DNA from 3 places in the Fulvivirga sp. AWR4_260 genome. Region 1 is predicted to be linked to each of the others. Evidence: riboswitches for the same ligand, from Rfam matches in the RefSeq annotation. Region 1 holds a riboswitch; each other region holds the start of a gene.
What was found. A riboswitch is a leader RNA that binds a small molecule or an ion and turns the genes downstream of it on or off. The one in region 1 is predicted to bind cobalamin.
Positions count from the first base shown of each region.

Region 2: another riboswitch for cobalamin. It lies ahead of ACXACQ_RS17230 (TonB-dependent siderophore receptor); the one in region 1 lies ahead of ACXACQ_RS21040 (hypothetical protein).
Region 3: another riboswitch for cobalamin. It lies ahead of cobA (uroporphyrinogen-III C-methyltransferase); the one in region 1 lies ahead of ACXACQ_RS21040 (hypothetical protein).

Region 1 is NZ_JBSWSU010000015.1:3,497,284-3,505,364, reverse strand. Features, by position in the region: gene ACXACQ_RS21050 (TonB-dependent receptor) at 1-1,518, opposite strand, end outside; gene ACXACQ_RS21045 (metal-dependent transcriptional regulator) at 1,620-2,276, shown strand; cobalamin riboswitch at 2,374-2,554, shown strand; gene ACXACQ_RS21040 (hypothetical protein) at 2,732-3,856, shown strand; gene ACXACQ_RS21035 (nuclear transport factor 2 family protein) at 3,981-4,424, shown strand; gene ACXACQ_RS21030 (CotH family protein) at 4,690-6,861, shown strand; gene ACXACQ_RS21025 (hypothetical protein) at 6,904-7,182, opposite strand; gene ACXACQ_RS21020 (DUF4136 domain-containing protein) at 7,407-7,976, opposite strand.
Region 2 is NZ_JBSWSU010000015.1:2,588,844-2,596,924, forward strand. Features, by position in the region: gene ACXACQ_RS17225 (PepSY domain-containing protein) at 1-264, opposite strand, end outside; gene ACXACQ_RS17230 (TonB-dependent siderophore receptor) at 265-2,619, opposite strand; cobalamin riboswitch at 2,872-3,057, opposite strand; gene ACXACQ_RS17235 (dipeptidase) at 3,435-4,409, shown strand; gene ACXACQ_RS17240 (hypothetical protein) at 4,490-5,194, shown strand; gene ACXACQ_RS17245 (hypothetical protein) at 5,196-6,065, shown strand; gene ACXACQ_RS17250 (oxidoreductase) at 6,253-7,062, shown strand; gene ACXACQ_RS17255 (Crp/Fnr family transcriptional regulator) at 7,070-7,639, shown strand; gene ACXACQ_RS17260 (SDR family oxidoreductase) at 7,889-8,081, shown strand, end outside.
Region 3 is NZ_JBSWSU010000001.1:1,296,437-1,304,517, reverse strand. Features, by position in the region: gene cobI (precorrin-2 C(20)-methyltransferase) at 1-369, opposite strand, end outside; gene ACXACQ_RS05485 (sirohydrochlorin chelatase) at 369-1,301, opposite strand; gene cobA (uroporphyrinogen-III C-methyltransferase) at 1,301-2,854, opposite strand; cobalamin riboswitch at 3,058-3,262, opposite strand; gene ACXACQ_RS05475 (substrate-binding domain-containing protein) at 3,398-4,264, opposite strand; gene ACXACQ_RS05470 (energy transducer TonB) at 4,411-5,097, opposite strand; gene ACXACQ_RS05465 (RNA polymerase sigma factor) at 5,365-5,964, opposite strand; gene ACXACQ_RS05460 (ATP-binding cassette domain-containing protein) at 6,099-7,562, shown strand; gene ACXACQ_RS05455 (RluA family pseudouridine synthase) at 7,644-8,081, shown strand, end outside.

The DNA of each region.
Region 1 (8,081 bases):
TGTTAATGCCGCATGATCTTCGGTGAAAACATTAGCTACTCTATAGCCACGTCCGGTACTTAGTCTTATAACATTATTTTTGTTATTTGAAGTCCATTTATAATTGAGTCTTGGGGTAAGAATATTGCCATGAATTGAATTGTAGTCATACCTCATGCCCAGTAATAATGACTGATTTTTGTCTATTTTATACTCATCTTGAATAAATAAACCGGGTAAGTAAATTTTTGACGGAGCATTTGAGTCATTTTCTTCGGTGGCAGTGGTATTATCATCATAGTAAGTATACCTAGTGGCAGCCCCTGCTAGTAAATTGTGGTTATTTAACGTCCTGATCCAGGTTAATTGACCAAAATATATTTGTTGGTCAGCGTTAAAGAGCATGTCTCCATAGGCACTATTTTGTAAGTGGCGGTTGGCGCTAAATGTGATTTTTAGATTTTCATTGGTAGGTAACTCATAAGTACCCATTAACTCCCATCTTTTTGTATAAATACTTTCGCCATATACATCATTACCACCTCTATTTTCTGATGACCAGTTCATTTCACCTCCCCATCGGTCTTCATAAATATAACGGCCACCCACTTGAAATTCCTTATTGCTGGCTCGTTTTATTTGCCACTTGTTAAAAACCGAAATTCTATTCTCGAGCGTAACATCTGTGAAGTTGTCATTATTATGATCAACTGGATTGGAGTAATTGAAGTAATTTATTCCTACTAGTGTATTTAACTTAGGAGCAACTTTAATTTTTGTAGCAATGTCAGCATTTACTTCTTGCCAAGAGGTGGTGTAAATATCAGTGCTAAAATGAGAAGCGTTATCTACATTTTTTGTAATCACATTTATTAACCCGCCAACAGCTTCTGAGCCATACAGCGTAGAGGCCGGTCCTTTTACTACCTCAACCCTTTCAATGAGTGACTGAGGTATACCGCTAAGGCCATAAACTGTAGCAAGTCCACTCACTATGGGCATGCCATCGATTAAAATCATGGTATATGGCCCTTCTAATCCGTTGATGTGGATGTCTCCTGTGTTGCATACATTGCAGTTGATTTGAGGTCTTACACCATTAATGTTTTGAATGGCTTCAAATAACGAAGGGCTAGGGTTTGCTTTAAAAAAGTCTTTACTGAAAACTTCTACCGGTACGGGGCTTTCTAATTTAGAAACCTCGTTTAAAGTGCCTGAAACCACTACTTCATCAAGCATGTCTTCGGCTTCCGAGAGGTTGAAATTTACATGAGTGTGCGATGCAGAAATGTCTATTGATTGAGTAGCTGTTTTATAGCCTATGGCCGATGCGCTTATCTTATAACTGCCTTTTTGGGGTATTTTAAGGCTATAGTTCCCTTCAGCATCAGTGCTAGTGCCAATATGAGTTCCTTTAATATATACATTAGCATAGGGTACCTCTTGGTTTTGGTTTAATACTTTGCCCGAGACCACTTGCTGTGCATGGCCTGTAATGGCAAGTATTGATAGTAATAGTAAAGTATATAATTTGACCACTTTATTTTAATTGATTTTAATGTAAAATATAAAAGTTAGATAAAGCTAACAATTATATTCTGATCAAAAAAATTAAATTTGTGCTGTAGCAAGTAATATTTATGTATTCATATACTGAAGAAAACTATTTAAAGGCGCTTTTTACTATAGAGGATCAGCAATCTGAAATAAATGTAAATGTGCTGAGTAAGCATTTAGGCATTAAAATGCCCACCGTAACCAACATGATAAAAAAGTTGGCTCAGAAAGATTTGGTGAACTATGAAAGTTATAAACCGCTAAATCTTACAGAAAAAGGTAGGGTAGAGGCTGCTAAGGTTATTCGTAAACATAGGCTTACTGAAATGTTTTTGGTTGAAAAAATGGGCTTTGGCTGGGAAGAGGTTCATGAGATAGCTGAGCAAATAGAGCATATTAAGTCAGCAGCATTTTTCTCTAAAATGGATCAGATGCTTAACTACCCCACTATTGACCCACATGGTAGCCCTATTCCTGATGAGCACGGCAAAGTGAAGGTGTTAAAGTATAAGAAGTTAAGTGAGTGCACTGCAGGAGAGAAAATTAAAGTTACTGCGGTAACTAATTCCTCAGAAGAATTTTTGAAGTATTTAAACAATAAAAGTATCAACCTAGGTACAGTTATTACCATTGATACAGTAGAAGAATATGATGGTACTATGCGTGTGAGTTATGGAGAGGTGGAGAGTCAGCCATTGGGAAGTAAAGTAACGGCAAAGCTGTTGGTGGTCAATCAATAAGCTCATTATTAGTACTTGAAAAGTTGTTTTTATTTAAGCTAAACCCATTTTTTAGTATAAATTGAATATATTTACTTATAGTAAAGTTCTTTACTTAATTTCATCAATCGGATAGGGTTGCACTGAAGTGAATTAAAAGGGAATCTGGTGAAAATCCGGAACTGTCGCGCAACTGTATTTAACACAGAAGCATTGCTTGTATACCACTGTTATCATTAATGGGAAGGTGAGTAATGGCTGTTATAAGTCAGGAGACCTGCCTTTATCCTCAATGACATTGCTTTCGCGTAATAAAGTTATAGGTCAGGAATGATGCTTACAATAAATAGTCATAGGATTGGTACGTCTTGTGGTTTCTTTTACTCATCCTCACAATATATTTATTCTTATAAAGGCAAAGACGAAATTTTGCAATGGACTTTTAACTAATGTTCAACCACTTAAAGTTAAAAGAAATGCAAACTCACATTTTAGGATATTCACACTCGCAAGACCATGCGAGCTTAAAGGAGGCTTATGAAAAATATCTCAACGCTCAATTAACCATATCTGAGCTGATAGTTCAGGGTAATGTTATAAAACAAAAGAACTGGCAAGAATTGCAGCAGATGGGGGTTGATTTAATTCCTTCTAATGATTTTTCTTTTTATGATCGGGTACTGGATATGGCTTTTACTGTAGACGCTATTCCTGAAAGATACCATGATGTGATCTTAAAAGATGGAAAAACTGAGCTTGACCTTTATTTTGCTATGGCGGAAGGCTATGAAAGTGAAAATATTGCTGTTAATGGCATGGATAAGCGGCAGTGGTTTGATTCTAATTATAGCTATGTAGTCCCCGAGTTTACTAAGGGGCAGCAGTTTAGGCTGTTTGGTACCAAAGTGATTAACGATTATTGTGAGGCTAAGCGCTTGGGAGTAAAAACTAAGCCTGTATTATTAGGGCCAGTATCATTTTTGCTGTTAGGTAAGCAAATAGGACAGGCCTTTAATGTTTTAGATTTGTTAGATCATCTAATTCCCGTTTATTGCGAAGTGCTGAAAAAGTTAGAAGCATTGGATGTAGAGTGGGTTCAATTTGATGAGCCTTGTTTAGCTTCTGCTATTAATGATGAAACCAAAAGAGCCTTTACGGCTACTTATTCAAAAATTAAAAGGCAATTCCCTCATTTGAAAACCATGGTGGCGACCTATTTTCATGGCCTAGAGGAAAATGTGCAAGTGGCTACAAATTTGCCAGTTTCAGCATTGCACCTAGACCTTATTAATGCATCAGAGCAGCTTATGCCTGTGCTTCAGATGGCGCCAGCATGCCTTACCCTATCATTAGGAGTCATAAATGTTGATTCAAATAGTGTGATTGTAAATGAGCGTTTGCTCAAAAATATTGAGGAAATAGTAGAAAAAAGAGGAGATGAAAAACTTATGCTAAGTGCTAATTGTGCTTTAGGTGAAATGTTGGGAGGTTTTAATAACACTGAGTCTCTTATTCGTTTATCTGAAGGTAGTATTAGTGATAGGGTAAAAGAATTGATGCAGTTAAAGCAAACGCTTGAGGGGCATTTAGTAGCATATTAACGCTAGGGCTCTGGGCTATTTTGTGCTTTAATTTATTAGCGGAAAATTAATTTTACTGATCAGGAGTTATCATTGTAACAGAGTGTAATTAGTTATATATTGACAATTACTAAACCTCAATGTTATGAAATTTCAACTGCTTTTCATGCTGGTATTGCTAAGTTGCAATTCTCCGAATAATGAGTCTGCTAACATGGTGTCTGGCTCATTGCAAAATGAAAAGTTAGTATTAGAGTATTTCAAATATTTTAATCATCATAACTGGGAAAAGCTTTCTCAGATGTATGAAGCCAATGCACAATTTCTTGATCCTGCGTTTGGCGGTGAGCCCATTAGGCAAAGTCATGAGGGGATAGTGCAGAAATATTCCGATTTAGAAGCATATATACCTGATGTTCAAGATGAAGTTTTGAACATATACCCTTCAGGTGAAAATGTGGTAATAGTAGAGTTTGTGTCTAAAGGAACAGCGCCAGATAGTACTGCTTTTAGGCTGCCCATGTGTGTGGTTTTTACTTTTAAAAACGGGAAGATCACGAAGGATAATACCTATTATGATAATTTTTAAGTTGAATAGGGCGTAGTTTTATTGCTCTCACAATAATTACTCACATCAGTATGCTTTTTTTAAGCGCACTTTCACAATTACTATATCATTTACTTTCAGTAAGATAGTACGCTACATGTCATTGCTAGCAATGGTACTGCATTTAAATAAGATCAAATTCGTTTAAATAAGCAATAATATACTACTTGGTAGTATTTAGTTGGTTTGAATTAGGCTTGGTAAAACAGATAGCTTTGTCGGTTTAACCAAAAAACAACCTAAACCGATGACCAAATTGAAATTAACCTTTATCCTGTGGTTGTGTATGCCCTTTCTGGGGTTTTCGCAAGTGTACCATTGGGAGTCTATTATTACCCCTGCAGAGCAATGGAAGTATCAGGTGCCCACTACGCAGCCAGATTATAATTGGACGCAGCTAGGATATTATGATGGTAACTGGGCGCAAGGCAGCTCGGGTTTTGGGTATGGTGATAATGATGATAATACCATTGTTCCTGCCGGTACCAGAACCTTGTATTTGCGCAAAACCTTTAATGTGGTGGATAATCAAGCGGTGTCAGCCATGACTTTAAGCCTTGATTATGATGACAGCTTCGTAGCTTATCTTAATGGAGTGGAAATAGCTCGTAACCTTGTTTCTGGCTATCCGCCTCGTTTTGATCAATTTTCTGATGGCCTGCATGAAGCCGCATTGTATCAAGGTCTGGTGCCTGATGCTTTTGAAATTAACCCATCCATGTTAAATAATGGGCAAAACATACTCGCCATAGAGGTGCATAACGAGAGTGTAACGTCTTCTGATTTATCTGCAATGGCTGTATTGTCAGTAGGCATTAACAACAATAGCTCTTATTACCAGCCTACACCTTCATGGTTTGAGGGAGCTACTTCTTTGGCCACCACTTTGCCGCTGGTAGTAGTAGATACCTATGGTCAGGGCATTCCTGATGATCCAAAAGTGAGAGCTCATCTTGGAATAATTAATAATGGAGAAGGACAGTTAAATCACATCAACGACCCTTTCAATGAGTACTCAGGAATTATTGGAATTGAGCAGCGAGGTGAATCTTCTTTTGATTTTCCTAAAAAATCTTATGCCATAGAAATGTGGGATGATGCAGGCGAAGATATAGACACTTCTTTTCTTGATTTCCCTGAAGAGGAGGATTTTATTCTTTATGGACCATATGCTGATAAGTCTTTGATGAATAATATGTTGGCTATGAAAATGGCACGAAGCATGGGCCATTATGCCAGTAGAACACAATTTGTAGAGCTTATCTTGAATGATGAATACAAAGGGATTTATATCATAATGGAGAAAATGAAGAGAGGAGGCGACAGGATCGATATCTCTAAGCTTAAAGAAGATGATATAGCAGGAGATGACTTAACGGGAGGGTATATCTTTAGAATAGACAAGGGTAATGATCCTGGTTGGTCATCTAACTATAATGCGTACCAAGGAAATCACAGGATATTTTTTCAGTATTTTTATCCAGAAGCTGAGGATATTCAATATCAACAGCAGCAGTACATACAACAATATGTAAGCGACTTTGAAGAGGCCATAGCTTCGGGTTCTCACTACAACTCTAAAGGAAAGCACTATATGGATTATATCGATGTGGATGCTTTCATAGATAATTTCATTGTTAATGAGCTGACTAAAAATGTTGATGCTTACAGGTTGAGTACCTATTTCTACAAAGACAAAGAAAGCAAAGGCGGAAAATTGAAGTGTGGTTATTGGGATTTTAATTTATCATTCGGAAATGCTGATTACTGTGCTGGTGATAACCCTACGGGCTGGATATACTACCAGTGTCCGGGTAATAGCCCCTTTTGGTGGCATAATATGTTGCAAGATCCACAGTTTACCAGTGCGCTTAAGTGCAGGTGGCAGTATCTAAGGCAGACCATTTTAAGTACTGCTGCTGTTGATTCTTATGTTAATGGTTTTGCTAATGAACTGACAGGTGCCGACACGCGTAATTTTGATCAATGGCCTGTTTTAGGGGTTTATACCTGGCCAAATCCTTGGTTGTATATTCAGCCAAATAGCTACGAAGGTGTGTTAAATGCCCTAAGAGGATGGCTGCACAGTAGGCTAGACTGGATGGATGCAAATATGCCAGGAACGGCTAATGGTTGTTCTGTGCTTACTGCCAGTGCTAAATCTGCCATTAAGGAGATACCTAATGATGAAGGAGTGAAGGTTTACCCTAACCCAGCTTTAAATAATGTTACTATTAGTTCGGAAATACTGATAAAGGAAATTCAGATTAGAGATGTGACAGGTAAAGTTTTATTGAATGCGTATCCTGAGGTATATGAACAAACAATAAGTTTGGAAGCTTTCACCTCTGGAGTTTACATAATTAATTTAATGACAGACCATGGAGTGATAACTCAAAAGTTGCAAATACAGAAATAATGAAAAAGGGAATCTACGGATTCCCTTTTTTTATTTTAACTTTTAAATAGTAGATGCTTCTAATTCATTTACGGCCTTGCCTGAAGCAAGTAATGAAATGACTTCTTTTAATTGCTCTTCTACATTCACTAACTCGTCACTTTTCTTTTTTATCGTGTCCAGAATATTTAAGATACAATCTTTTTCTTCTGCCGATAATTCTTCTGAATCCTCCGTGTATAACAATAATGGGGTGAGTTTGGATCTTAGTTCTAATGAAGCTTTTTCCAACTTATCCGTATAACCCATAATTTCATTATAAGCACTTTTTTGGTTGTTCATGAGTAAATGGTTTAATTGATTGTTGTGTTAACGAAAGTTAATATATAGTTGTTCCCGGGGTAGTTAATAAGTATACTAATTCCTTCGAGAGGTTATTAAACAACGTCAAATTGCATTTTTAGGAGCCAAGTTGATGGTAGCTAGTTGGTAAGCTAATATTTTGGTTCAAAAAATGCATAAAAACAGGCTGCAGTATGAATTGCAGCCCGGACTTATAAGTTTATTTATATGGCTAGCCGTTTCATTATGTTTGTAACGGCCTTTATCGCTTCATTTTCGGTAATGGGTTCATCTTTATTAAATGCCCCATCCTCGAATCCTTGCCAAATCGTTTGGCCGCTGTCAACTTCTGTTACGGTAATAAGTAGAGTCCCTTCTTGTACCTTATACTTTTCGTTTCTAGGTGTATTGTTAAGTTCATCCTCATCAGTAAACTCACCACGCAACTCTCCATCTTTGCCAAAAACAGTATAAGAGATGAGTACATCAGGGTGGGTCTCATCATAATTTAAATCTTTTCTTATCAGTTCTTGTTTAAGAGATCGGTCTATAGAAGCTTTTACGTCAGCTCCGGGGTATTCATCATCTTCAAAAATGAAAATACTTTGCATCTCATCACTTTCAATAATCAATGCTTCGGCACTACCAGGTTCTGGTTCTGAAGACCTATCTAGTAAAGCGAAAGTATGGAAGTTTTTATTTTGCGCTTCTTGTACTTCATCAGTATATATTCTTTGAGCATTAGCATTGAAATAAAATATACTCAGCCCTAATATTAACATCATCTTTTTCATATCAATCTATTTTAGGTTAGAAATATATGTTTGATTTATAAACCGTTTAAAAAGAGGATTGTTAATTGAAAAACACACTTTTTGTGTCTTTTACTAGTGATATGA
Region 2 (8,081 bases), 910 kb from region 1:
ATTAACCAACTTTAACTCTCTCCATACCTTTCCTTCAAGGTGATGTCTGTTCGCTATTTCTTCTGGTGTTTGTAAAGTACTGCTCAAGTTGATAGACTCAGTTTTTGCATTGTACTCTTCCTCGTTTAAATAAGGAAAACTTTTATACATCATTACAAAACCTGAAAGAAACCACATTAAGAAAAGTAGGCTGAGTGCAAACCCAAGATACCGGTGAATGATGTACATCCACCGGGTGATCTTCTTTACAATTTTACCTTTCATTTATTTTATATTGTAGGCTACTGTTACTAAGAAATTTCTAGTAGCACCAGGAAAGAATTGATTACCATAAATGGCATCGTGATAATAAGCTTGATCAGTTATGTTATTTACATTTAACCTAATTTGACCATTGCCATAATTATAAAACACACTACCATCTAAAGTATAGTAGCCCTCTAGCAGGTACGCGTTATTAGAGTTGGTGTAATTTTCACCTGTATAACTGAAACCGGCACTCAGTCCTGCACCTTTTAATACTCCACGTTGTATTTGATAATTAGCCCATACATTGGCTAAGTGATCAGGAGCATAAGCAATGTCATTACCAGCGATAGGGTTATCATCGTTATTGTCGTAGCCTCTTACCTTAGCCTTATTGAATGCATAGCCCGCAGTAAGCTGTAAACCATCCACAGGATTAGCTATAATTTCAAGCTCCACACCTTTGGAGTCTGCCACACCTATCTGTCGGTAAACTCCGCCACCAAGGCCTTCTACTATGTTTTTCTTTTTAATATAATATCCAGAAACGGTAAGCTTCATTACTGAATTGAGATTTATTCTACTGCCAAGTTCAGCCTGAAATCCCTTTTCAGGGTCAAATACTTCGCCATCACCTGTTATTGTTCTCGATGGTTTAAAATAGGTAGAATAGCCGCTATAAAAAGATACATTGCTCAATGGCTGATACACTAATCCTGCTCTATATGTAAATGCACTAGATGGAATATCTGTTCTTTCTCCTTTTTCGGTTACATTTCTACCTTCATCTACCTGATCGGTATAGTAGGTACCTCTAAAAATATCATATCTTAAACCTATTAAAGCTTTCCAATGATTGCCCAAGTTCAACCAGTCTTGTAGGTAAAGTCCATGTACAGTTTCGTCTTTACCCTGAAAATTGGTATCTCTATAACCTAAAAACCCTTGATTAAGAATAGGGTTGTTAATGGCTACTGTTGTGTTTTTACCTGGCCCGAAGATATCGCCCCTATAAGTTTTACGGTCTAGTATACTCACCGAGTAACCTGCCAATAGTTTATGCTGAATTTTAGATGTATTAACATCATAAGTCAACTCTAGCTGATTTTGTAAAGGCTTGGTTCTATGATTGAAATAAAAAGGGAATGACCTTATTAAGCTATCTTGGGTGGCATTAATCGTGAGCTCTTCTGTAGAGAAATAATCGATATCATCCCAGTAATATGACAGGTGATCTGTTAACTTTAAGTTCTCGTTGATCTCTTTTGTGTAACGAACCTGAAAATCATATCTAGTATTATTTAAAAAATCTTGGGGGTCATTATATCTTGTATCTCTATCCATACTGGGTACAAGACTACCATCACTAAGTACAGGTATACCCGTGTCTGTATCGTAGTGATCCTTATTCAAGCCTACTCGAATATCCAAAACATCATTCTTTTCAGACTTGTATCTAAATGCCGTGTAAAAATTATTAGTACTGGTGCCAAAATCTCTGTATCCCTCTGTTTCGGACATACCAAAGTCTACTCTGTAAGACCATCGGTCAGTTAAAGGACCTCCTGCACCTGCTCGCATTCTCTTAGTATCAAAACTGCCATAAGAGGCTGAAAAATTTGCTTCAAACTGATCTGTAGGCTGATTTCTCACAATATTAATAACGCCTCCTAAGGCCGAGTGTCCAAATAATACCGAAGCGGGTCCTTTTAATACTTCTATACGTGACACATTAGCCAAGTTAGTGCTGGGCGCACTGGTAGAAATAGTATGTCTTTCATCACGTACACCATCTACTAACAAAACAAAATTGTTAAAACCTCGTATTCTGAAGGTTTGAAACCCTCCGTACCTATTGATAGGCCTTACTCCAGGCGTACTTTTTACTGCATCACCAAGATTATCTACACCTCTTTGCATAAGCATATTTTTGTCTATGCTATTAGCTGTAATTGGCAAATACTTCAGCGGTACATCTATCTTGTTTAAGCTTTCACTCACCCATTCTCTATTGCCTACTACTTGCACTTCGTCAAGGTTAGTAGCTTCCTCTTGTAACACCACTGAAATTACCACGGTATTATCGTCTACAATTTCTAAAGGTAGAGTAGTAGTTTTATAGCCAATACTAGAAGCCACTAGCTCATAACTTCCTTTTTTTATTTTGGGTATGGTAAATTTTCCTTCTGCATTGGTGGTGGCTCCTATATTTGTGTTTTTTACCCACAAACTAACAAAGGCCAGTGGCACACCTTGCGAATCAGCCACTTTGCCAGCAGCGCTCTGGGATTGTACAGATAAATGCACAAAAGAAAATAATAAAACGCCAAGAAGCGTTTTCCAGATGGTAGGGTTTGGTTTTAATAAATTCATAAATGTATTAATAAGTTCGGTTTTCTTTAACCACAACTCATGCATCAACATTACTACACATGGAATTTAAACCACGTGCAATCACGGTAAGCTTGAGTCTGCTTTAATAAGTCATTTATAAACTCTACTTTGCATTGATAAGCGGATGGTAAGGTAGGTAGGAGCAGGCATGCCACGTCAAAAGCTTATACACAGAATACCCCTGACTTGCATGCATCAAATCCTGACTTTATACTTCAAATCGCGAAAGCAAAGCCATCTCGGAATAAGGCAGGTCTCCTGACTTATAACAGCTTTTATCATCCTTCCCATTATAATAACAGTGGATATAATTATAATAAAAGCCTTAAAGTTAATTACAGTTGCGCGACAGCTCCGGATTTACACCGGATTCCCTTTTAATACATGTAGCATGCAACCATATTCCGTTTGACGAAATTATATATGATCTAAGTCGCGAACTTAAGCATTAATTAGTTGATTGCCATTATTTAAAATTAAAACAATGCTTATAGTTATATGTAGAACAGACCAATTAAAAGTGAAACGGTTTATTCGGGAGTGATAACATAATAAGAAGCTACTTGCATTTATCAATTCATCACAATGGATATGAAATTAAGTACTGAAGAATTTTAGGTGCAAAATACACCACTGCTAAAACGACCAATACATTTAGCTCTTATTCAGGCTCAAACATACTCATCTATAACTAATGGATGGCTCTCTCTGGAATAATTTTGGTACCTTAACAGTCAAGTTCCATACCCAAACTAATGACAAAGCTACTCGCTTAGTCCTAGCCAGATTAAACTATGAAAAAAACAATTATAGACCTCCATTGCGATTTATTAATTCATTTAACAAGACCTAATACAAGTATTGATGATAAAGCTTTGGGCTGTTCTGTTCCATACTTACAACAAGGGAATGTAAAATTACAAGTAATGGCCATTTTTACTCCTACACAGCCCAATAGCCATAAAACAGGTATTGAACAGAGTGAAATTTTTCATAATTTATGTTTAAATGAAAACCAACTATATGCTATACAAAAGCATCATTTAACAGACCTCAATAACAGCGAAGGTATAGGCATGATCGCTTCTATAGAAAATGCTTCGGCTTTTTGTGATGAGAACATTACGTTAGGTGAAGGTTTTAATAACCTGGAAACAATCAAGCAGAATGTAGGGAGTCTATTTTATATTGGCCTTACACATCATTTAGAAAATAGATTTGGCGGTGGTAATTACACCTCAATTGGTTTAAAAAATGATGGAAAAGCTTTAATTGACTATTTAGATAACAAAAATATTGCAATAGATTTTTCTCATACAAGCGATCAGCTGGCTCATGATATTCTCAACTATATAGGCAAGCATAACATCAATGTGCCCATTATTGCCAGCCACTCAAATTATAGGTCTATTTTTGATCATCCTCGCAACCTACCCGATGAAATAGCCCAAGAAATAATTAATAAACAGGGCTTAATTGGAGTGAATTTCTTGAGGGCTTTTGTGAATAACGATGAACCTGAAGCTCTTTACGAACATATAGATTATGGCTTAAAGCTTGGCGCTGAAAATGCTATCAGCTATGGCGCAGATTTTTTCCACCACAAAAACCACCCCGACAAAACAAGAATCCCATTTTTTTTCAAAGAACATGAAAACGCTAGTTGCTATCAAGCAATAAGCTCTGCGGTAGAAGCCAAATTCGGCACTGAAATATGTGACCGCATAGCCTATAAAAATGCGGTTAATTTCTTGACGAAGTTATTGTAGCGATAAGTTTAAAAGACATTACATAGCTCTAAATTTAAAATTTGTAACTATAACAGTATCTATATTTCAACCAGTATGCTATGACTGTTTTCTCTTACCATTTGCTACAAATTCCTTTTTTTTCCGCTCTAAAAAGGATCTGCTTTAATCCTATTTCTAGCGATACCAAAGGACTGATCCATTCAGAATACATGACGGCTATGACCTTAGGGGCACCCATTTTTTCTCCTTCAAGGGTTTTAATAGGCGAAGTAGCTCTTTTCATGCAATGGGAAAATGAAGACGCACTAGAAAACTATTTGAAAGTGGATTCATTTGGAAAAATTCTATCGGAAGGGTGGCAAGTACGCTTATCTTTTGTGCGAGAATGGGGAAAATTTAGTGGGTTCAACATTCCAGAGCACAAAAACCATATAGAAAGCGCTAATTCTCCAGTGGTGGCCGTGACCATTGCCAGAATGAAACCTTTGGCAGTGCCTAGGTTTATCCATTGGGGAAGGCCAGTAGAAAAACTGGTTAGAGATCACCCGGGCACCACACTTTCACTTGCCTCTGTGAAATTTCCCAACACCGTATCTACCTTTTCTATATGGAAAACTGAAAAAGAAATGACAGATATGGTACGAGGCCACAGCCCAGTAGAAAAACCAAAAAGACATTCTAACGCCATGAAGGAAAGAGATAGAAAGGATTTTCATTTTGAATTTACCACATTAAGGTTTAAACCCATTGGGGAGTTTGGCCAGTGGAAAGGCCAATCAAATTTTGTTCCTAACGTTTCATAATATGGCCATAGCCTCCAAAAACCAAAGCATACAAGATTGGATAACGCAGCAATGGGTTATCCTTTTTGGAGAAAAGATACAATCCCCTATAGATCAATGGCTGTTAGGCCCCTTTGGAACAACAAATGGCATAGGAGTGAAATTTATAAAACAATTAGCTAAAGATGAAAATCTGTTCATTGCTCCGCAAAGGCAAGATCAGGGTTTAATTGAATCAATAGACCAACTCAATTTACCCGCTAATGAACTAGAGAAATTATCTCCTAAAGTCATTGATTTTTATCAAAACACATCCAATTATGATTTATCGCTTAAAGCAAAATGGAATCCTATTTTCAAAGTTTTCGGCATTTTAATTAAAAGAATCTTTAGCAATAGAATTGAACAGCTTAACGTACCAATTGACGACATAGAAAATGCATCAGGACTTACCAACGACATAATAAAATTACTAGATTCCAAAACCCAAGAAGTGCAACGAACCATTTGGTTTAGAAGCCTTAAATCAACGGGTCAGGTTGTATATTCAGGAGTGTATAGCGTTTGTACTATTTCAAATGGCCAAACTTGTATCAAAGCTGTATTTCCATTACCCAATGGCAATGCCACGGTCATTTTAAAGCCTGAGGTTGCAGATAATGGAGCACTTATATTAGATTCATCAGGGCGAAAAATTGGAGACAGTGGGTTTTACTTCACCCTTAGAGATTCAAAAGGTCAGTTATGGACTAAGTTTATCCGCTCTTTCAAAGACAAATTAGTTGTGACTAGCCAAAATAATAACATTACAGCTACACAAACATTAACTTTATGGAATATGAAAGTACTCCGATTTGACTATGATATAAAAAAACTCATCTCAGATGAATAACCTCACATAATTCCCGCCACACTAAAAAGGCTGTTGACATCTTTTCCCTAAAGCCATCATTCCCCAAGGGTAAGTGGCTAGTGAAAGGGATAATATTTGCTAGTGAAATTTGCTTTTTGTCAAATGGCAAATGATTTCAATTCTATAAGCATCAATTTTACCATTGTAAATTTAATCGTAATAAGTAATGGTAAAAACAGTATTAGTAACAGGCGCATCTGCAGGAATAGGCAAAGCTACCGCAATTTATTTAGCCCAAAACGGGTACAATGTATATGGAGCAGCTCGTAGAAAAGAAAAATTAAACGAGCTGACCAAGCATGGAGTAAAGCCTATAGTATTAGATGTAACTAACGATGAAAGCATGGTCACTTGCATAAATGATATTTTCAATGAAGCAGAAAAAATTGATATTTTAGTCAATAGCGCGGGCTTAGGCTCTTATGGAGCTTTAGAAGATGTATCCATGACAGAAGCTAAAAATCAATTGGATATTAATTTATTTGGCAGCGCCCGTTTAGCACAGTTGGTTTTACCAAAAATGAGGGCACACAAATACGGAAAAATCATTAATATATCATCGATAGGAGGCAAGGTGGGTTTACCACTAGGCAATTGGTATCATGCCAGCAAGTTTGCCATAGAAGGTTTGAGCGACTGCCTTCGTTTAGAATTAAAACAATTTGATATTGATGTAATTGTAATTGAACCAGGAGGAACCAAATCAGAAATGATAGGCAACGGCACCGATGATTTGATGAGGGTATCAGGAAAAACAGTATATCAACATTTGGCAAAAAATGTGGCAAAAGCATATGCAGAAACTGCCAAGCAATCCATTGAGCCTATTGCTATTGCAAAGCTTATAAAAAAAGGAATAGAGGCTAAAAAACCTAAAGCCCGCTATGCCGCGAGCAACGCCAAACCATTTCTATTTATGCGTAAAATCTTATCTGACCGCATATTTGACAAAATGGTGATGAGCCAAATGAAATAAATGCCATATGGAGAACATTATTGACTATTTATTACGGTTCGGAAACTTAAACCAGCAGCAAATTGAATATATCATCAGCAAACTTGTTTTCAAACAAATAAGCAAAGATGAATACTATCAAGAAGCCGGCAAAACGCCCAAAGAGATTATATTTCTGCTCGAAGGTATAATGAGAGTGTGCTATTTTAACAACAAAGGCAATGAAGTGACCAAATACTTTTTTGATGAAAACAATTTTATCGTTGACATCAATAGTTATAATCAAGGGATTCCTGCTACTGAATACATTCAAGCCATAACCGACTGTAAATATATAGCTTTGTCAAAGGACACAATGAATGATCTTTCCATGACCATTATTGAATGGGACAATATAATTGCCAAGATCACGGCCAAATCATTAGCCGAAAAAGTGAATAAAATAAGTCCTATGATGACCGAAGATGCCACAGAACGTTACCTGTCCTTCTTTGATAAGTTTCCTAAGCTGGCCAATAGAATTCCTCTTTCTTATTTGGCTTCTTACTTAGGCATTACTCAATCTTCATTAAGTAGAATCAGGAAAAAACTGAGCTAAGTAATTTTATAAACACTACATTTCAGGAGAGTGGCTATGTATCAGCGCATATGCAACAGAGTAAACTAATGAAAAGTATGATTCCGATAGTTTTCTGTAATTACAACATAAAGTAAATAAGTGGCATGTTATAATTTGAATTTATTATTCACTCACGATTTGGATACATCCAACACGGGTTGAGCCACACTTTTGATTCTGCCTTACCTCACTTTTGCATTATCATTTTTAACATAAAATCAAAAAAAGATGGAAAATGTAAAAGGTAAAGTAGTGGCGATTACAGGAGCTAGCAGTGGTATAGGTGAGGCTATTGCCAGACATTTAGCTTCCTTAGGAGCTAAAGTGGTATTAGGAGCAAGAAGAACTGTAAACCTGGAGGTAATTGCTAATTCGATCCAAGAAAATGGTGGAGAAGCAGTTTATACTAGTTTGGATGTGA
Region 3 (8,081 bases), on a different contig from region 1:
TTCATCATGTTTAAAGCGCCTCAATAAATACGAAAAGGAGCTATATGTACCTGCATCACCTTCCGTAACCACTACAATATTTTTTCCCTGAGAGTATCGCTTTTTAATCTCATTATAGACACCCTCATAGGTAGATTCCGCACTGGCTCTATTTAAATCCATTTTTAGGTAGAAGCCTTGCATTTTTTCAACAGAAAGGTCATAATGTTTTAATATAGATAAAGCATAACTATCCTTTTTTCCATCACTAAAAACCGAACCTGGGTAATATATTATATCCGCTTCCTGTAACGCCTTTAATCCTTTTAGGGTAATTAACTCGGGATCTCCCGGCCCCAACGAAACACCAGTAATCAAGCCCGTACCCATTATATACCTAATAGTTTTTTCACCTTTTTGACCACTCCAGCTTTCTCCCCTACTTTTTCATCTTCTTCAAACAAAACTCCTTTCACATTGAGGTGATGTCCAATTTGCTCCTGCCCTACTTGTTCTTCAAAACCAATAATTTGTTTTCTGTATTTACACATCTGACAGTTCATATTACCTGTGCCCTCTTGCACGTCTTTAAGCCTTTCATCAAAGGCCTGCAATATCAGTTCGTCAGTACCAAAAGATTTTGTATACACATAATCAAGGTTTGAACTAGCATTAAAATCATCTACTGACTGGTAAATTCGTTCTAATAAAATACCTGTGAAGAAAAAGAAAGGTATTACAATGGTTCTTTTAAAGCCTAGCTTATCTACCATCGCTAAGGATTCTGCCACAGTTGGATATGCAGTGCCGCTATAGCTGACAGTGGCAAACCCGTACCCCATTCCTTCCCAAAGCATGCTGCATAATTTATGCACATCAGAGTTGGAGTCAGGGTCAGTTGTACCTCTCCCCACTACCATTAGGCACGTCTCCTTTCTATCTACAAGACTGAGCTCTGCTTCTTTTTCGGAAAGTATTTTTTTGGACAAATCGAGCAAATACGAACTTACGCCCAAGTGCCTTCCCATTTTAATGGTCAAATCAGGGTAATAACTTTGTATAGTATTTAACTCGTAAGGGATATCATTTTTGGCATGCGAACCAGCAAATAATATTACCGGCAACGCATAAATTACCCTTACCCCCTTCTCATAAAGCCTTTCTACAGCTGCTTCATAGAGCGGATGATTAAACTCTAAAAAACCATAATCTACTTCATAATCATGATAACGCTCTTTTAAAAGCCCCACCAGTTCTTTAAAAGCTTCCGTTCCAGCTTTTCTTCTGGTTCCATGTCCGCAAAGTAATATTCCTTCTTTCATTATCTAATGGGTTTTACACCTATTAAAAACACTACAGGCATCGCCAAGTCAGCCTTTTCTACATCTTCTTGAATGTCTTTTAATGTACTCGTAAGCACCTGCTCATTCTCTCTGGAAACATTAGCTACAGCTGTGATCGGAATAGTATCATCCTCACACACCTCTATTAACTTAGGAATAAGTTTATCCAAACTTTTCATAGCCATATACACCGCTAAGGAATTTCCCGCCTTCAGCAATGCTGCTATACCATTTAATTGTTCATATGAATAATCAGCGGTATGAGCTGTACAAATCATAAACGCATTTGATTTGCCCCTTTCCGTTACCGGAATATTATTAAGGTTAGCCGCAGCCAGTGCCGCTGACAAACCTGGCACTATCTCAAAAGGAAGGTGGTGTGCTGTAAGGTATCTTGCCTCTTCTGCTGCACGCCCATATACATATGGATCTCCTGATTTCAACCTTACTACATTTCGCCCTTGCTTATAATGCAGGTGAAGTAATTCATTGATTCTATTCTGTCGGTCTTGCTGGTTAGACTTATCTGCAAACTTTCGCCCTACATAAATGAACTCGGCCTGAGGGTTAATGTCTAGAATTTCCTTAGAAACCAAGTTGTCATATAAAATAACCTCGGCATGCTCTACAGCCTCATACGCCCTCAAGGTAAGGCAGCCCATAGCCCCCGGCCCGGCCCCCACAATGGTTATTTTACCCGAATGCTGATTAGTAAAAAGCTCTTCAGGATTATTATATTTATACTGATAACCCAACAATTGTATAGACTTGCTGTTATCTATTATCTTGTACACGCCTCCAGTCTCTTCCTTAAAAACTGGCGGTGTAAGCCCTAAAATAGTAGCAGCTTTTTCATAATATGTTTTACGCTGAGGATGCTCACTGCAGCATACATTAAAAACCTCTCCGTAAACCTGCTTTTTAATTACAGAATGGATTATACCTATACAATCATCGAGGTGAACCAAGTTCACAGGAGCCAAACCATTACGTAAAGCTCTTTTTTCTGCCAAAAACTTTCCTGGATGTCGATCCGGACCAATGAGTCCTGCAAACCGCAGGATAGTTAGATTCTCATTGAAATGCTGTCTTAAAACCCTTTCCGCTTCAACCACAGCCTCTCCTGATTCTCGCTCTGGCTTTAGCGGCTCATTTTCTGTAATAGGTTGCTCACCATTGCCATAAACACTGGTTGAGCTGGTATAAATCACTTTGGTTTGTGATGATGTATTAGCAACAACCTGCCTGATCTGGCTAAGGTAATTTTCTTTTCCTTGCTGACTTATACGTGGAGGAGTACAAATAATCAAAACATTCGCATCATGCAAGAATGCTTCCCAATCACCTTTAATCTGATCCTTTTCTAAACTAATTCTTGTAACTCCAAAGGGAAAGTGGTTATAAGAAGACAACTTCTCAATGCTATGTACAGAACCCCTTATGCCATAGCCCTTTTTTTGTAAATATTGAGCCAAGGGTAGGCCAAGCCAGCCTAAACCTAATATGGAGATATGTGTAGTATTTGTTTCCATATTATTTATTGGTTATTACAAAGCATGTCGTATTTAGCTTGCAAAATGCTTTCTCTCTGTTCAAAACAGTTTAGGTTTAAGTATAAAAAAAATAGAAATGAAACTCAGGAAGGAAAAGGTACAATATCACCTTTGATGTAGCACTAGGCAACATTTTCAATTTTCAGGAATGATATGACCTGCACTTTTAACCCGAAAGCCTGGATTCATCACGAAAAATGGCAGGTCTTCTGACTCTTTCGTATTCGCTCGCCTTCTCATCTTTAATGACAATGGCATGCCGAACGAATTATTTACTTCACATATGCAAAGTCGAAATTACAGCTGCGGGTACAGTTTCAGAATTACACTGAATTCCCTTTTAATTTTCGTAAATACTTACGAAAAACCACAATCCGCACGAATATAGAAAGTTTTTAGATCAACGGCACAGCTTGAGCGATGGATATTTGCCTTATTGAAAACATTTTTGACATAAAAACCTATTCATCAAAACATTAGCAACTTCAATAGGCCTACTTACCCACTACTATGGTATATTTATTACGATTGCCTTTTCCACACTAATGGATCTACAGTAGCATCTCCTGAAACAATGCCGGCCTCTTTTAAGGTATAAACTACACTCATCAACATCTTATCACTTACCCAGCTGTTGGTAGTCCACTCAGTAGAATGAAACCAAACTGCAGCATCCTGATGTGGTATATCATATTTCTCACTTACCTGATCAATGGCACTATCACTACGCATGAAATCGTCACAAGCATGATGAACTATTTTGAGGAATTTATCTAATAATTCGGGCTGTTGTGCTATAATATCGTTAGTAGCAGCAATCATAAAACAGGGCCAAGGAGAAATGAATTCGCCTATTCTTCTTAGCATTCCTTTATTTACATAAGGCTTGGTCATAAATTTTTCCCAGTAGAAAACATCCGTTTCTCCGCTGTTCAATGATTGAAGCGCTCCATCAATATTCTCTACAGGAATAAACTGCTCTGCGACCATTTTTTCTCCATTTTTCAAGGCATCAACGGTAGGCATAAGGTGTGATCCTGAACCTAAACGGCTAATGGCTACTTTTTGGTCATAAACCTGATTATGCGCAGTGAGATCGCTATTTACACCTGTATGCACCCCCCAAGTTAAAGGCGATTTCACATAACCACTTATGATCTTAGAAGGGTTTCCTTTAATTATATCTGTGATTATACCTTCAGTAAGTAAAATACAAATATCGCACTCTCCACTTCTCAAAGCCTTAGTCATACCTCCTGTACCTTGCGGATAATCCACCCAATTTAGGTTAATCCCAGCCTGCTGAAATAATCCTTTTTCATTAGCGATATGTATAGGTAAATTGAAATGCTCAGGCACACCGCCTACTGTAAGAGTGATATTTTCCATGGTATTACTTACTAAAAATGAGGCACAAAGTTAAGCCCTAGCAAGCATTACTTATAAAATAATTCTTAGAAATATCAACCTTATAAAAGCGAATAAATACTAAAAAAGCCGTGAGCTAGTGCTCACGGCTTACGAATATGATAGAATTATCTATCTTGCAACGCAAATTTAATGGGTATCATTTGCCTTACCTTAACAGGCACTCCGCGCTGCTTCCCGGCATTCCACTTGGGTGGATTTTCGAAGATACGCATAACCTCATCATCACAGCCTGCTCCTATTCCTTTCACCACTTTAAGGTCTGTCATATTACCATTTTCATCCACCACAAAACTTAAAAACACCGTTCCTTCAATACCCAACCTTCTAGCGCTAGAAGGGTACTTCAAGTTATCTCCAATGTATTTATAAAGAGCATCCAAACCTCCTTTTGGCGATGGCATTTCTTCCACTATATCAAAAGGAAGATCATCAGGCACCTCTACAGGTAAAGTTGCCGTCTCGATTTCAATCACGGGGTCATCCTCAGGAACCTCTATTGTGGGCAAAATATCTTTTACCTGCACTTCAATTTCTGCATCTGTAGGCACAGGGTTAATCACTCTTGTCTTAGGTGCTGGAGGTGGCTTGGGGGTGGCTATTTTAGTTCGGGGTATCAACACTTCAATCACTCCATCGTCATTAGTAATATCGAGAGGGTAATCTGGCACCTCTCGCTTCGACCGGTACTCAAACGCACTAAACACTAACATTAATGCGGCTAATAAACCCACCTGAAAAAACAAACCTGATAATCTTCGATTATCCTTTTTCTGTTGTTTACGCTTATCCATAATTTTCAAATTTTGGTATAAAATTTATTGAGACATCCGGCCGGGATGTTGTATTCTTATCGTCCTTTTTGCTACTTATCTGCTGAGTAACATAAATGATCAATGCCAGCATAGCTACTATCAACAAAAAGTATATTACAAGTTTGATCCATTTTTTAGATGCGCCTTTCCCTTCATGTTTTTGCAGCAATTCATAATAATTCTTGTGACCCTCGATGCGCCTCGATGTCATTTTTTTTCTCCTTAATCTTATTTCATGTCGGCCCATTACTCTTTCCAGTTGACTTTAAAGTGCTTTTTTAACTTTTCTACAGCCCTGTATAGACGCATTTTAGCTCCACTTTCACCTATATTCAATATAAATGCTATTTCCTTAAAACTCTTATCTTCAAAAAACCTTAACTCCAGCACTTCCAAGGTGTCCGTGGGCAATTCCTTTAATGTTTTAAGCAAAAACTGAATCTGCTCATTACTAAAATCAGTTTCTTCATATTCAAAAAGTTCAAATACACGCTCTTCCTCTACACTAAAGATTTTATTCCTTTTAGTTGTATTAAAGTGCCTATTAACTTCATTACTTGCTATTCTGAATAACCACGCAGAAAAAGGCAAACCTCTAAATTCATATTTCTTTAAATTCTGAAGCGCTTTTAAAAATACTTGACTACACAAATCAGCTGTCAACGCCTCATCATCAGTTCTTCTAAAAATAAACTGAAATATGCCTTCGTAATATTTATCATAAATAGCACCAAAAGCCCTAGCATCTTTTTTAGAAGCTTCTATTACTTTATGCTCCTGAGCAATCTCCTCATCGGTCATATGTACGCTACTATTCAAATCTTTCAGGCTAATGGTTTTAAGCATATAATCGTGATAGTTGAAAAGGTCACAGCTTTAGAGAAAAAAAATATTTTTCTCCCTAAAGCATCCTTTACGCTCTTATTAAAGTGACTTAGTGAATATTCTTTTAATTTAAACTTTTACAATCGTATTATTCCATGAGTAGCGCTGTTATTAATCTTCAAAATGTTATTGCCGGCCTTCCTAATTATAGAAATGAGCAACCTTTCTCTTTTCAACTATTAGCAGGCGAAGTCATTGCCCTCCAAGGCAACGATACCATCAATCAGAAACATTTCACCAATATTCTTTCTAAATCATTACCTCTACTGAAAGGAAGCATAGATTATGAATGGCCTTCTGCATTTAATTTACCTAGCTGGCAAAAGCCTATTGTAGACGTACAGCTCAGGCACCAATTCAAAGGCTTAGATCATGAGAAAAAGCTGTATTACCAACAACGATATCATGCTTCGGACGCAGATAATTCTGACACAGTAAGTCATTACTTAAAAAGCGTAAATAGTTTATCATCAAAGCCACACTGGACATACGAAAAAGTTATAGGTGAATTTCAGATTGAACCTTTGCTAAGCAAGGAACTCATCAAATTATCAAATGGTGAAACCAGAAAAGTATTGATTGCGGAAGCCTTATTGAAAAACCCTGCAGTACTAATTTTAACCCAGCCCTTTGCCGGTTTAGATGAAAAATCAAGGATATTTCTGAATAGCTTAATGGTGAAAATTAAAGATTCTGGCATCAATATTATTTTTTCTCATAATGAACAACTCTTGCCTTCAGCCATTACACACGTAGCCATTTTTAATAAGCTTGAGCCTATCATTAAAAAGGAGAGGACTTTATACAAAACGCAAGAAATTGCTCCTACAAACTTATATTTAGACCAAGCACTTGTCAGCAGCCTTGTAGATGCAAAAAACAACTACCAATACTTAGTTAAAATGGATGATGTCAACATCAGCTATAATGGCCATAGTATTTTAAAAAACATTTCTTGGGAAATTAAACCAGGAGAAAGGTGGTCATTAACAGGTGAAAATGGGGCAGGAAAATCTACTTTATTAAGTCTATTAAACGGAGATAATCCTCAGGCTTACGCCAACAATATAATCTTATTTGACAAACCTAAAGGCAGTGGTGAATCTATTTGGGATTTGAAAAGAAAGATAGGATTCATCTCTCCTGAACTTTATCAATATTTCCCTCAAAACTTAACCTGTCTTGAAGTATTATTCACGGGTATTAATGACACCTTTCAGGTGAATCAAAATCATAATGCAGAAATAGAAGAAAACGCCAGACATTGGCTCTCTTTATTTGACATTACTGAATGGGCTGAGTATAAATTTCATGATTTGCCAGACAGTATACAGCGGCTAAGCCTCATTGCTCGCGCCCTGATAAAAAAGCCCTTGCTACTCATTCTCGATGAACCTTTTCAAGGCTTTAGCCAAGAAGAAAAACAGCGATTTAAGACTATTATTAATGAACTTTGCCGCCATTCATCTCTTTCATTAATATTTGTTAGTCATTATAAAGATGAAATACCTGAAGTAGTGACCCAGCACTTAAAGCTTAAAAATGGCCAAGAAGTGTAGCCATATTATGCGCAATTATCATTTTGCTGAATATAATTCATACTTTTGTAGTTTATTAGATAATTGTAGGCATACTTAAAAATGGCTGAGAACGAGATTATAGAAGATGATGAGTTGTTTGAGCACCACCGAATAGTGGTGGATCCAAAACAACAAATGCAAAGGATAGACAAGTTTCTGATGGATCGCTTACCCAATGCGACCCGAAATAAATTACAATCAGCCATTAAAGATGGTTTTGTAAAGGTTAATGATGGTGAAATAAAACCTAACTATAAGGTGAGGCCTGCTGACGTAATCACTATTGCCCTACCAGAGCCTCCTCGTGATACGGAAGTAATACCTGAAGATATAACTCTTAATATTGTATATGAAGATGAGCATATATTAGTAGTAAATAAAGAAGCTGGTATGGTGGTGCACCCTGCATACCAAAACTGGACAGGTACACTGGTAAACGCTTTAGCTTATCACTTCCAAAACCTACCAGAAATGGAAGGAAATGAAGGAAGGCCTGGC